Regions from separate parts of the Kitasatospora sp. NBC_00374 genome, predicted to be linked through region 2. Evidence: riboswitches for the same ligand, from Rfam matches in the RefSeq annotation. Region 2 holds a riboswitch; each other region holds the start of a gene.

Region 1 (3,801 bases), 5.2 Mb from region 2:
CCGTCGACGTGCAGCAGGAAGTCGTCGAAGCCGTCGTCCTCGGGCCGCTCGTCCAGGCCCAGGTCGTGGTCGAGGCGGGCGGCCTGGATCAGCGTCCAGATCTGGGCGCGGATCGCCGGCAGCTTGGCCGGGTCCATCGCCGCGATGTTGGAGTGCTCGTCCAGCAGCTGCTCCAGACGGGCGATGTCGCCGTACGAGTCGGCGCGGGCCATTGGCGGCACCAGGTGGTCGACCAGGGTGGCGTGCGCCCGGCGCTTGGCCTGGGTGCCCTCGCCCGGGTCGTTGACCAGGAACGGGTAGACCAGCGGCAGGTCACCGATCACGGCGTCCGGGCCGCAGTCCGCCGACAGCGCGGCGGTCTTGCCGGGCAGCCACTCCAGGTTGCCGTGCTTGCCGAGGTGCACCACGGCGTCGGCGCCGAAGCCGCCGTCCGACTGCGCGGCGGCGATCCAGCGGTAGGCGGCCAGGTAGTGGTGACTGGGCGGCAGGTCCGGGTCGTGGTAGATGGCGACCGGGTTGGCGCCGAAGCCGCGCGGCGGCTGGATCAGCACCAGCAGGTTCCCGGAGCGGATCGCGGCCAGCACGATGTCGCCGTCCGGGTTCTGCGAGCGGTCCACGTACAGCTCGCCGGGCGGCGGGCCCCAGTGCTCCTCGACCCGGCCGCGCAGGCCCTCCGGCAGGGTGGCGTACCAGCGGCGGTAGTCGGCCGCCGGGATCCGGACCGGGTTGCGGGCGAGCTGGTCCTCGGTCAGCCAGTCCTGGTCGTAGCCGCCGGCCGCGATCAGGGCGTGGATCAGCGCGTCGCCCTCGTGGCTGCCGTCGTCCTCGGTCTGGGTCAGGCCCGGCAGCGCGTCGGGGCCGTCCAGCGGGCCGAGGTCCATGCCCTCCTCGCGCAGCCGGGTGAGCAGCCGGATCGCCGAGGCGGGGGTGTCCAGGCCGACGGCGTTGCCGACCCGGGCGTGCTTGGTCGGGTACGCCGACAGCACCAGCGCCAGGCGGCGCTCGGCGGCCGGGATGTGCCGCAGCCGGGCGTGCCGCACCGCGATGCCGGCCACCCGGGCCGCCCGCTCCGGGTCGGCGGCGTAGACCGTCAGACCGTCCTCGTCCAGCTCCTTGAAGGAGAACGGCACGGTGATCAGACGGCCGTCGAACTCCGGCACGGCGACCTGGGTGGCGGTGTCCAGCGGGGACAGGCCGTCGTCGCTGGCCTCCCAGGCGGCCCGCGACCAGGTCAGGCACAGCGCCTGCAGGATCGGCCGGTCCAGCGCGGCCAGCGCGCCCGCGTCCCAGGCCTCCTCGTCGCCGCCGGCCTGCGCGTCCGCCGGGCGGGTGCCGCCGGCCGCGAGCACGGTGGTGACGATCGCGTCGGCGGTGCCCAGCCGCGCCAGCAGCTCCGGCTCGGCGCCGCGCAGCGAGGAGCAGAACAGCGGCAGCGCCCGGGCGCCCCGGTCCTCGATCGCCCGGCAGAGCGTCTCGACGAAGCCGGTGTTGCCGCTCATGTGGTGCGCGCGGTAGTACAGCACCGCGATCACCGGGCCCTCGGTGGTACGGGCGGTGCGCTCCAGCGGGCCCCACTCGGGCGCGGAGGCCGGCGGCGCGAAGCCGTGGCCGGTCAGCAGCACGGTGTCGGAGAGGAAGGCGCCCAGCTCGGCCAGGTTCGCCGGGCCGCCGTGCGCCAGGTAGGCGTGCGCCTCGGCGGCGATGCCGGCCGGGACGGTGGACAGCTCCATCAGCTGGGCGTCCGGCGCCTGCTCACCGGTCAGCACGATCACCGGGCGCGGGCCGGCCAGCAGCGCGTCCAGGCCCTCCTGCCAGGCGCGGCGGCCGCCGAGCAGCCGGACGACCACCAGGTCGGTGCCCTCGGTCAGCGCGGGAAGGTCCTCGACGGTCAGCCGGGCCGGGTTGCCCAGGCGGTACGGCACCGGGCCCTCGGAGGCGCGGGCGCTGAGCAGGTCGGTGTCGGAGGTCGACAGCAGCAGGATCATGCGAGGGGCCTCCCGGCCTCGTCGGAGAACGGGCGGGCGGCCCAGGACATGCGGCAGCGCACAGGTCAAGCCTTCCTCGGGGTCCGCGCCCCGTGGGGGTTCCCCCCGGCCACGGGCCGAGGGGCTGGTCTGAGAGACGGCAGGAGTTCCTGGCTCCCACGGTGGTGAACCGTGGTCACAGTGGCGGGACCGCACCGGGTTTGCACCGGTTTCCTCCCCTTGCGCCGTCGCTGGCACGGGCGGCCCGCAGGGCCACCCGCGCAGCATCGTACGGGGTGCCGACCGGCTGCGGAGCTGGTCCGGGACTGTGATCTAGGTCCTGTCCGGCGATCTTGTCGGATCAGCCCGCGGCGTCGGGCGCCCGGTTGGGCGTGCGCCCGGATCGTCCTCGTACTGGGTCGTACTTGGGCGATTCGGGCGTGCGTCCAGGCGGGATGCCCGGCGGCGCGGGCCCGGCAGGATCGGCCGGACAGGGCCGATGAGCCCGGGGCACCCGTTCGGACCATCTGTATGCTCGCCGCCATGCCACCCACACCCGCCGCCCCAGCGCCGGGCCCCGCCGTGCCCGACCGGGGGCAGGCCGACGCCTGCCCCGGCGCGCTGCGCCTGCACCGGGCCGACGACGGCGCCCTCGCCCGGGTCAGGGTGCCCGGGGGACTGCTGACCGCCCGTCAGGCCGTCGCGCTGGCCGAGGCCGCCGAGGACCTGGGCGACGGCGAACTGGAGACCACCTCACGGGGCAACGTCCAGCTCCGCGGCCTGGGTTCGGACGCCGGCGCCGAGCTGGGCGCCCGGCTGCGCGCCGCCGGCCTGCTGCCCTCCGACGCGCACGAGCGGGTCCGCAACATCGTCGCCTCGCCGCTCGCCGGCCTCGACGGCCGCGGCCACGCCGACGTCCAGGCCTGGGTGCGCGAGCTCGACGCGAAGCTGTGCGCGGGCGACTGGGCCGTCGGCCTGTCCGGCAAGTTCCTCTTCGCGCTCGACGACGGCCGCGGCGACGCCGCCTCGCTGGACGCCGATGTGACATTGATCGCAAGGCCGGCCGGCACCGCACTGCTGCGCCTCGGACGGGCCGCCACCGCCCGCCCGGTCCCCGCCGGGGAGGCGGTGGACGCGGCACTCGCCGCCGCCCGCGACTTCCTGGCCGCGCTGCGCGCCACCGGCACCCAGGCCTGGCACCTGCGCGAGGCCCCCGACCTGCTCGACCCCGGGCCGCTGCCGCTGCCCGCCTTCACCGACCCGCACCCGCCGCTGGGCGCCCTGCCCGGCGGCCTGTCGGTCGGCCTGCGCTTCGGCCGGGCGTCCGCCGCCGGCTGGCGGCTGCTCGCCGAGACGGCGGTGGACGGCCTGCGGCTGACCCCGTGGCGCGGCGCGGTGCTGCCTGGGGCGGCCGCCGACCGGCTGCCCCGGCTGGCCGCGGCCGGGTTCAGGACCGAGCCCGGCACCCCCTGGGACCGGGCCACCGCCTGCACCGGGACGCCCGGCTGCGCCAGGTCGCTCGCCGACGTCCGGGCGGACGCCGCGCCGGCGCTCGACGCCGCCGGCCGCCCCGGCCTGCCGGTGCACTGGTCGGGCTGCGAGCGGCGGTGTGGACATCCGGGCGGGGACTGGGTGGATGTGCTCGCCACGGGGCAGGGCTACCGGGTGACCCGAGGCGAGGCCTCGGTGGAAGTGACGACGGAAGAGATGGCCGAGGCGGTCGCCGAGGCCCGGAGGACCACGTGATCGAGTACGAGAAGGACGGCGCCGAGATCTACCGGCAGTCCTTTGCCACCATCCGGGCCGAGGCCGAGCTGGCCGCGCTGCCCGCCGACGT
Region 2 (3,801 bases):
CTCACCCGCTACGGCCACGGCAGAGCCGTCGTCCTCGCCCGGTTCGTGCCCGTCGTCCGCACCGTCCTCAACCCGCTCGCCGGTGCGCTCGGCGTGAACGCCCGCACCTTCACGCTGTGGCAGGTCGTCGGCGGCCTCGTCTGGACCTTCGGTCTCGTCCTGGCCGGCTACGCGCTCGGCTCGTCGGTACCGAACGTCGACCGCTACCTCCTGCCGATCGTGGGCGCCGTCATCGCGCTCTCGCTGCTGCCGCTCGCGCTGGAAGTGCTGCGCTCCCGCCGTCAGGCCAGGGCGCGATGAGGGCCGCCGGCACCGCGCTCGCCGTCGACGGCCGGCCGATCGACGGCGGTCTGTCCCTGCGGGCCGACCACTGGGTCCAGCACCTGCCCTCGCCGGTCCAGGACGCGATCGCCGCGTTCTCCGCTTACGGCCTGGGGCTGCTGGCCGTCCTGATGGTGTGGGCCTGGTGGCGCGCCCGCGCCGCCGACGGCGCCGCCGACGGCGCCGCCATGGCCCGGGTGCTCGCCGCGCCACTGGTGGTGGTCGTCGTGTTCGCCGCCGACACCGTGCTCAAGGCCCTGCTGCACGAGCCCCGGCCGTGCCAGGTCCTCGACACCGGCCCGACCCTGGAGACCTGTCCCGCCACCGGGGACTGGTCGCTGCCGAGCAACCACACCGTCATCGTGTTCGCCGGTGCCGCCGTGCTGTGGCTGGTCGACCGTCGCATCGGTGCGCTCGCGCTGCTCCTGGCCGTTGCGATGGGAGCGTCCCGGGTGCTGGTCGGCGTCCACTACCCGCACGACGTCGCCCTGGGTGCGCTGGTCGGTGCCGCCGCCGGATACGGGATCGGTGCCCTGGCCGGGCAAGGGCGAGGCCTGGTGGACCGGGCCAGGACCGGAGGCCTGCGCAGGTGGCTGACCGCATGACGGGCCGGCGGTGGCCGAAGCCGTGGAACCCGCCGTCACCTCGCTCGGTACCGGCGTGGTGCGCCACTGGTGGGCCGGCCGCAGCGGCGGCAGCCGCCGTGACACTCCGGGACGGCTCCCGGGCCGGTCGCCGACGGACCGACCGGCGGGCGCCGTGATGTGACGCACGCGGCCTTGACCCGGCCTTTCGGCCGTCGCCATGATGGGCCGTCATGTCGTGACTCCGCCGTTGGCGGAAGTCCGGTCCGAATCCGGCGCTGACCCGCAACGGTAGGCCGCCGACAGCTGTCGGCGGCGAGCCCGAGTACCCGGCGGCGGAGGTGTGTGCACTCCTCCCGTCGTGGTCTGCGGGCCGGAGCTCCGAGGGCTGCCCGGTTTCGCGCGGGCTCCCTCCGGGCCCCTGCGTGCGGGCCCGGAGAGGCTCTCACACCCGCCACCGGCCGCACCGCCAAGGCCGACGCGGGCCTCGGCTGGCTGACCGCCCATCAGAACACCGACGGTGGCTTCGCCGCTGCCGGAGCCACCGCCTCCAACGCCCACAGCACCGGCCTGGCCACCGAGACCCTGCTGTCCACCGGCCGCCTCGGCGCGGGCCTCAAGGGCTGGAGCAGCCTGGTCAAGCTCCAGCAGGGCTGCGCCGCTGACCGGGCCGTCCGCGGCGCGGTCGCCTACGACGCCACCGGCTTCGACCCCGGCACCGGCGCCCGGGCCACCGCGCAGGCCGTCCTCGGCCTGTCCGGCACCCCGCTCGCCACCCTCTCCGCGCACGGTGCCCGCCCCGCCGTGCCCGTCCTCGCCTGCCCGGCGACCACCCGCTGACCCCGTAGGAGCACCCCGATGACCGACACCCGCACTCCGCCCCGGCGGGCCCGCCGCACCCTCGGCTCGATCACCGCCGCCGCGGCGCTGACCGCCGGCCTGCTCGGCGTCTCCGCCGCCCGGGCCCCGCAGGCCCAGGCCGCGGCCTGCACCGGCACCACCGGCGTCACGGTCGTGGTCGACTTCACCGCCGTCGGTGGCGGCATCGAGACCGGCTGCGCACCCGGCGACCCGGCGAGCGGCCTCGCCGCACTCACCGGCGCCGGCTTCTCGTACGCCTTCCACCCGCGGTTCCCCGGCTTCGTCTGCAAGATCAACGCCCTGCCCGCCACCTGCACCAACCCCACCGGCAGCGCCTACTGGTCGTACTGGCACGCCCAGCACGGCGGCGCCTGGTCCTACAGCAACCTCGGTGCGGGCAGCTACAACCCGGCGCCCGGGGACGTCGAGGGCTGGGCCTTCGGCGCCGGAGCGCAGCCGGGCATCACCGCACCATGAATCACCGCGCCCTGACCGGCCGTCCGCAGACCGGTGGCCCGGCCCTCCACGATGGGGCCGGGCCACCGGCGGGTGCACGATGCCGTCAGGCGGCGTGGCTCAGCGGCACAGGGCCGTGTCCACGAGCCTCTCGACGTGTTTCATGGCTGCCTCGTCGGTCGGCTGGGTGGTCACCGCGAGGTTGGCGGCGCGGCCGTCCTCGGTGACACCGCCCCGGGTCTCGTAGCCCGTGATGCTGCCACCGTGGCCCCAGTAGAGGCCGCCGCACGACAGTGGTTTGCTCACGAGCCCCAGTCCGTAGCGGGCACCGTCGCCGAACGTGCTTTCGGCGGGAACGGTGGTGCGCATCTCGGCGAGCTGGGCCGCCGGGAGGAGACGGCCGGCGAGGAGTGCGGTGAAGAACCGGTTGAGGTCGGAGTTGGTGGAGATCAACTGGCCCGCCGCCCAGCCCCAGGAGGGGTCGAGTTCCGTGCCGTCGCGCAGTGGTGCGCCTGCCGATTCCCGGTAGTAGCCCTTGGGGTGGGGCTCCCGGATGGTCGCGTCTCCGGGGGCCGGGAAGTACGTGTGGCGCAGCCCGATGGGTTTGATGATGCGCCGGTTCATCTCCTCGGCGATGGGTCGGCCGGTGACCTTCTGCACGATCAGGCCGGCCAGCACGTAGTTGGTGTTGCTGTACGCCCACTGCGTCCCCGGGGCGAAGTCGGCCGGGTGCCGGAGCGCGAGGTCGAGGAGCTCGTGGGGTTCGTAGTGCCGGACGTCGTCGCCCAGGTACTCGGTGTAGTTGGGAAGTCCGCTGGTCTGCTGCAGGAGTTGACGGACGGTGATGTGGCGTCCGTCGATCCCGTCCCCGCGGACGAGGCCGGGCAGATAGGTGTCGACCGTGGCGTCGAGGCCGATCCTCCCCTCGCCGACCAGTTGCAGTACGACCACGGCGGTGAACGTCTTGGTGTTGCTGCCGATCCGCACCTGGCCGTCGACCGGCACCTTCGCGCCGGTGGCCAGGTCGCCGACCCCCGCGGTGTAGGTACGGGTGCGGCCGGTACGGTCCTTGACGCTCGCCAGCGCGGCGGGCAGGCCGTCGTTGCGCACCAGCGCGTTCAGGCCCCGCCGGACGGTGTCCGGCCCGACGGCGGCGGCCGCCGCGGGCGGCGCCAGGGCACTCATCGTCAGGACGCCGACGGCCAGCGCGACCGCGGCCGGCACGGCCCTGCGCCGGCCGCCCCGCTGCCGCCCGGATGGACGGAACCTCTGCCATGCCTGCTCACCCACGAGTCGACTCCTCGGGAATCGTTGGAACACCATCGGTTGGTGCCGGGCCCAGCATTTCCGAAGGCGACCGACCGGGGCGATCCTGCCAACCCCCAGCTCACGGTGGGGCTACCCCCCGGGGTGGCTCACCCCTGGTACCGACCCCGACCGTCACCGACCCGTCCGGTGTGCCCTAGCATCCATCCGGTCCGGACGGCAGATCGAACGAGGAGGGGCCCGAATGCGGGACAGCGACGACAAGCCCGCAGGCGCGAGCGTGCTGCGCCACCGCAGGCTCATGCTCGGCGTG
Region 3 (3,801 bases), 3.7 Mb from region 2:
GCGAGTTGCGCAGGCCGGTGGTGGCGATCCGGGCGCGCAGCGCGTCCCAGCGCTCGGTCCACTGCGGGGCGGTGTCGAAGTGGTCGATGTGCAGCTGGCCGCGGGCGGCCCGGGTCTCCGCGTACGCGCTGTGCTGCCCGAACTCCTCGGCCAGCTCGCTGGAGCGCTCGTAGGCGGTGAGCATGATGCGCTCGGCGATCAGCGTGGAGAGCCGCTTGGCCTCGGCGGAGTCGAAGTCGATCCGCAGCTGGAAGAAGACGTCCTGCAGGCCCATCACGCCGAGGCCGACCGGGCGCCAGCGGGAGTTGGACGTCCCGGCCTCGGTGGTCGGGTAGAAGTTGATGTCGATGACCCGGTCCAGGAAGGTCACGGCGGTGCGCACGGTGGCGTCCAGCCGGTCCCAGTCCATGGTGTTCACCAGGTCGGCGACGGAGGCGCCCTCGGCCACGTGGGCGCCGAGGTTGACCGAGCCCAGGTTGCAGACCGCGGTCTCGGAGTCGTCGGTGACCTCGATGATCTCGGTGCACAGGTTCGAGGAGTGCACCGTGCGGCCGGGCAGCGCGGTCTGGTTGGCGGCGCGGTTGGAGGCGTCCTTGAAGGTCATCCAGCCGTTGCCGGTCTGCGCCAGGGTGCGCATCATCCGGGCGTACAGGGTCTGCGCCGGGATGGTGCGGACGGCCTTGCCGGCCTGCTCGGCCTTCAGGTACGCCTCGTCGAAGTCGGCGCCCCACAGGTCGACCAGCTCGGGTACGTCGGCCGGGGAGAACAGCGACCAGTCCGCGTTGGCGTTGACCCGGCGCATGAACTCGTCCGGGATCCAGTGCGCCAGGTTGAGGTTGTGGGTGCGGCGGGCCTCTTCGCCGGTGTTGTCGCGGAGCTCCAGGAACTCCTCGATGTCGGCGTGCCAGGTCTCCAGGTAGACGCAGGCCGCGCCCTTGCGGCGGCCGCCCTGGTTGACGGCGGCGACCGAGGAGTCCAGCGTCCGCAGGAACGGCACGATGCCGTTGGACTTGCCGTTGGTGCCGCGGATCAGGCTGCCGCGCGAGCGGATCCGGCTGTAGGAGAGGCCGATGCCGCCGGCGTGCTTGGACAGCCGGGCGATCTGCGCGTAGCGCGAGTAGATCGAGTCCAGGTTGTCCAGCGGCGAGTCCAGCAGGTAGCAGCTGGACATCTGCGGGTGCTTGGTGCCGGAGTTGAACAGGGTCGGCGAGGAGGGCAGGTAGGAGAGCGCGCTCATCAGCGCGTACAGCTCGGCCACCTCGCGCACCGACTGCTCGCCGTCGCCGACCGCCAGACCGGCCGCGACGCGGAGCAGGAAGTGCTGCGGGGTCTCGATCACCTTGCGGGTGATCGGGTGGCGCAGCAGGTAGCGGGACTGCACGGTGCGCAGGCCGAAGTACTCGAACCGGTCGTCGCCGCCCTGGTCGATCAACGCGTCGAAGGCGTCCGCGTGCTTGGCCACGAAGGCGGCCGTGGTGTCGCCGATCAGGCCCTCGGCGTGGCCGACGGCGATCGAGGCGGAGAACGACACGGCGCCCTGACCGACGGCCTCGTCCGAGATCTCCAGCGCCAGCAGGCGCGCGGCCAGCTTCGAGTACTGGGGGTCCTCGGCGATCATCGACGCGGCGGCCTCCACGGCCAGCCCGCGCAGCTCCGCGAAGTCGGAGCCGGCGTGGCGGCCGCGCAGCGCGGCGGCGGCGACGTGGCCGGGGTCCACCTGGGGGAGGTCGGTGCTGCGGTCGGTGAGCATCCGGAGCAGCGCGGCACCGGGGTCGCTCTCGGCGGCGTTGGGGGCACCACCCGGCCGAAGGCTGGGGGAGGAACCCTGGGACGGCAGGGCGACTGAGGCAGCGACGGTCAAGGCGCACTCTCTCCTGTGGCGGCGGCGGACGAGATCGGCCGGACCGGCTTCAGGCAGGGGGGAGCGGCACGCCGAATCACCAGGCGCGCGTGGTCCCACCCCGGCCCACCCGCGAGGCCCGGACGGTACTGCGGTGCTGCAAGGCATCTGCGGGGAAGCCATGTGGCACACCGTCGGCAGGTCTCGGACTCGCGGGCCCAGGGTGCTGGGCAGCCCGCTCACCGTTGCGGGGCAGTCCCGGATTCACACCGGGTTTCCCTGCGTCGACAGCGAGAGCGAGCATACATGTTGTGGCGGTCTCAGGATGCGGCACCAGATGTAGTGCCGCGTGTCGTGGTCGCTCGACTGCGTGGAGCCACCGGACCGTCCGTCAGAATGTGATCGAATAAACGATCACGTCGATGCCGGGCGCGGGCTCCCAGTCCCGGGCGGGCGTCCGCAGGAACCCGAGTCGTTCGTAGACGCGGTGTGCGGCGGTCATGTGCGGGCGGGTGGAGAAGGCCATCCCGGCCAGTCCCAGTTCCCGGCTGCGCTCCATCGCGGCCCGCACCAGCGCGGTGCCCGCGCCGCGGCCGCGGGCGGCCCGGGCGACCGCGAGCATCCGGATCTCGCCCTCGTGCGGCTCGGCGATGTCGGCCCACGCGTTGCCGCCCGCGGCGAAGGTCACGCAGCCGAGCACGGCGCCGTCCGCGGGGTCGACGGCGACGAGGAGCTCGGCCTCCTCGGCCCGGCGCCGGGCGTCCGCGAGGAGCCCGGCGTAGGGGCTGTCAGGCCTGCTGTGGCCCTCCTTGACGTAGACCTCGACGGTGAGCTCGCCGGCGGCGTCGAGTTCCTCCTCGCGGGCGCGGCGGATGACGAGGTCGGTGTCGGGGTCCATGCCCCAAGTGTGCCGAAGGCCGGGCCGGCGGCCGCGGGCAGGGTGCCGTGCAGGCGGTCCGGAAGGCCGGGGTCGGCCGGGTACCCGCCGGCCCGGTGCCAGTTGTCCCGGCCGTGCCGTCCGGTGCGGTCGAGGTCGCGGCCGACCAGCAGGCCCAGCAGGCCGAAGGTCCCGACCACGCCGGCCAGGACGAGCACGTTCGCAAGGATCGAAGAGGTCATGCCTTCAGCCTGGCCGCTGGGCCGGTGCCGGACGAGTGGCAGAAATGCCTGCTTGCATCGAAATGCTGCCACCGTCATCCTGGAGCCATGCTGACGAACGTGGTGGCCGTGGTGCTGGAGGAGATCCACCCCTTCGAACTGGGCGTGGCCTGCGAGATCTTCGGGCTGGACCGGGCCGACGACGGCCTGCCGGTCTACGACTTCGCGCTCGCCTCGGCCCGCCCCGGCCTGCTGCGCACCCACGCGGGCTTCCGGGTGGAGGTGCCGCACGGAGTGGAGCGGATCGCCGAGGCGGACCTGGTGATCACCGCCGCGACCGGCGTCCAGGAGGAGTTCCCGGCCGAGCTGATCGAGGCGCTGCGGGCCGCGGTGGAGCGTGGCACCCGGGTCCTGTCGATCTGCAGCGGCACCTTCCTGCTCGGCGCGGCCGGCCTGCTCGACGGCCGCCGCTGCACCACCCACTGGCGCCACTCCGACCGGCTCGCCGCACGGTTCCCGCTCACCCGGGTCGAGCCGGACGTGCTGTACGTCGACGAGGACCCGGTGATCACCGCGGCCGGCACCGCCTCGGGCATCGACGCCTGTCTGCACCTGGTCCGCAAGCTGCAGGGCGCCGAGGTGGCCCGGGGGATCGCCCGCCGGATGGTGGTCGCCCCGCACCGCGAGGGCGGCCAGGCGCAGTTCATCGCCCGCCCGCTGCCCGTCGAGGACGGCGACTCGCTGGGCGGGGTGCTCGACTGGATGCGCCGCCACCTGGACCGGGAGAACACCGTCGACGAACTGGCGGCCCGGGCCCACATGTCGCCGCGGACCTTCGCCCGCCGCTTCCACCAGGAGACCGG

The links. Region 2 has a riboswitch for cobalamin ahead of OG871_RS06885 (hypothetical protein). Riboswitches for the same ligand answer to the same signal wherever they lie in the genome.
Region 1: it holds a riboswitch for cobalamin, as region 2 does, so the genes downstream of both, cobN (cobaltochelatase subunit CobN) here and OG871_RS06885 (hypothetical protein) in region 2, are expected to answer to the same signal.
Region 3: it holds a riboswitch for cobalamin, as region 2 does, so the genes downstream of both, OG871_RS23690 (ribonucleoside-diphosphate reductase subunit alpha) here and OG871_RS06885 (hypothetical protein) in region 2, are expected to answer to the same signal.

Annotation. Positions count from the first base shown of each region.
Region 1 covers NZ_CP107964.1:6,733,941-6,737,741, forward strand. The annotation lists gene cobN (cobaltochelatase subunit CobN) at 1-1,985, opposite strand, end outside; cobalamin riboswitch at 2,106-2,248, opposite strand; gene OG871_RS30025 (cobalamin biosynthesis protein CobG) at 2,496-3,710, shown strand; gene OG871_RS30030 (precorrin-8X methylmutase) at 3,707-3,801, shown strand, end outside.
Region 2 covers NZ_CP107964.1:1,518,876-1,522,676, reverse strand. The annotation lists gene OG871_RS06895 (DedA family protein) at 1-300, shown strand, start outside; gene OG871_RS06890 (phosphatase PAP2 family protein) at 297-926, shown strand; cobalamin riboswitch at 1,118-1,257, shown strand; gene OG871_RS06885 (hypothetical protein) at 1,251-1,745, shown strand; gene OG871_RS06880 (flagellar hook-length control protein FliK) at 1,764-2,243, shown strand; gene OG871_RS06875 (serine hydrolase domain-containing protein) at 2,343-3,446, opposite strand; gene OG871_RS06870 (hypothetical protein) at 3,733-3,801, shown strand, end outside.
Region 3 covers NZ_CP107964.1:5,259,197-5,262,997, forward strand. The annotation lists gene OG871_RS23690 (ribonucleoside-diphosphate reductase subunit alpha) at 1-1,750, opposite strand, end outside; cobalamin riboswitch at 2,019-2,161, opposite strand; gene OG871_RS23695 (GNAT family N-acetyltransferase) at 2,232-2,738, opposite strand; gene OG871_RS23700 (helix-turn-helix domain-containing protein) at 3,047-3,801, shown strand, end outside.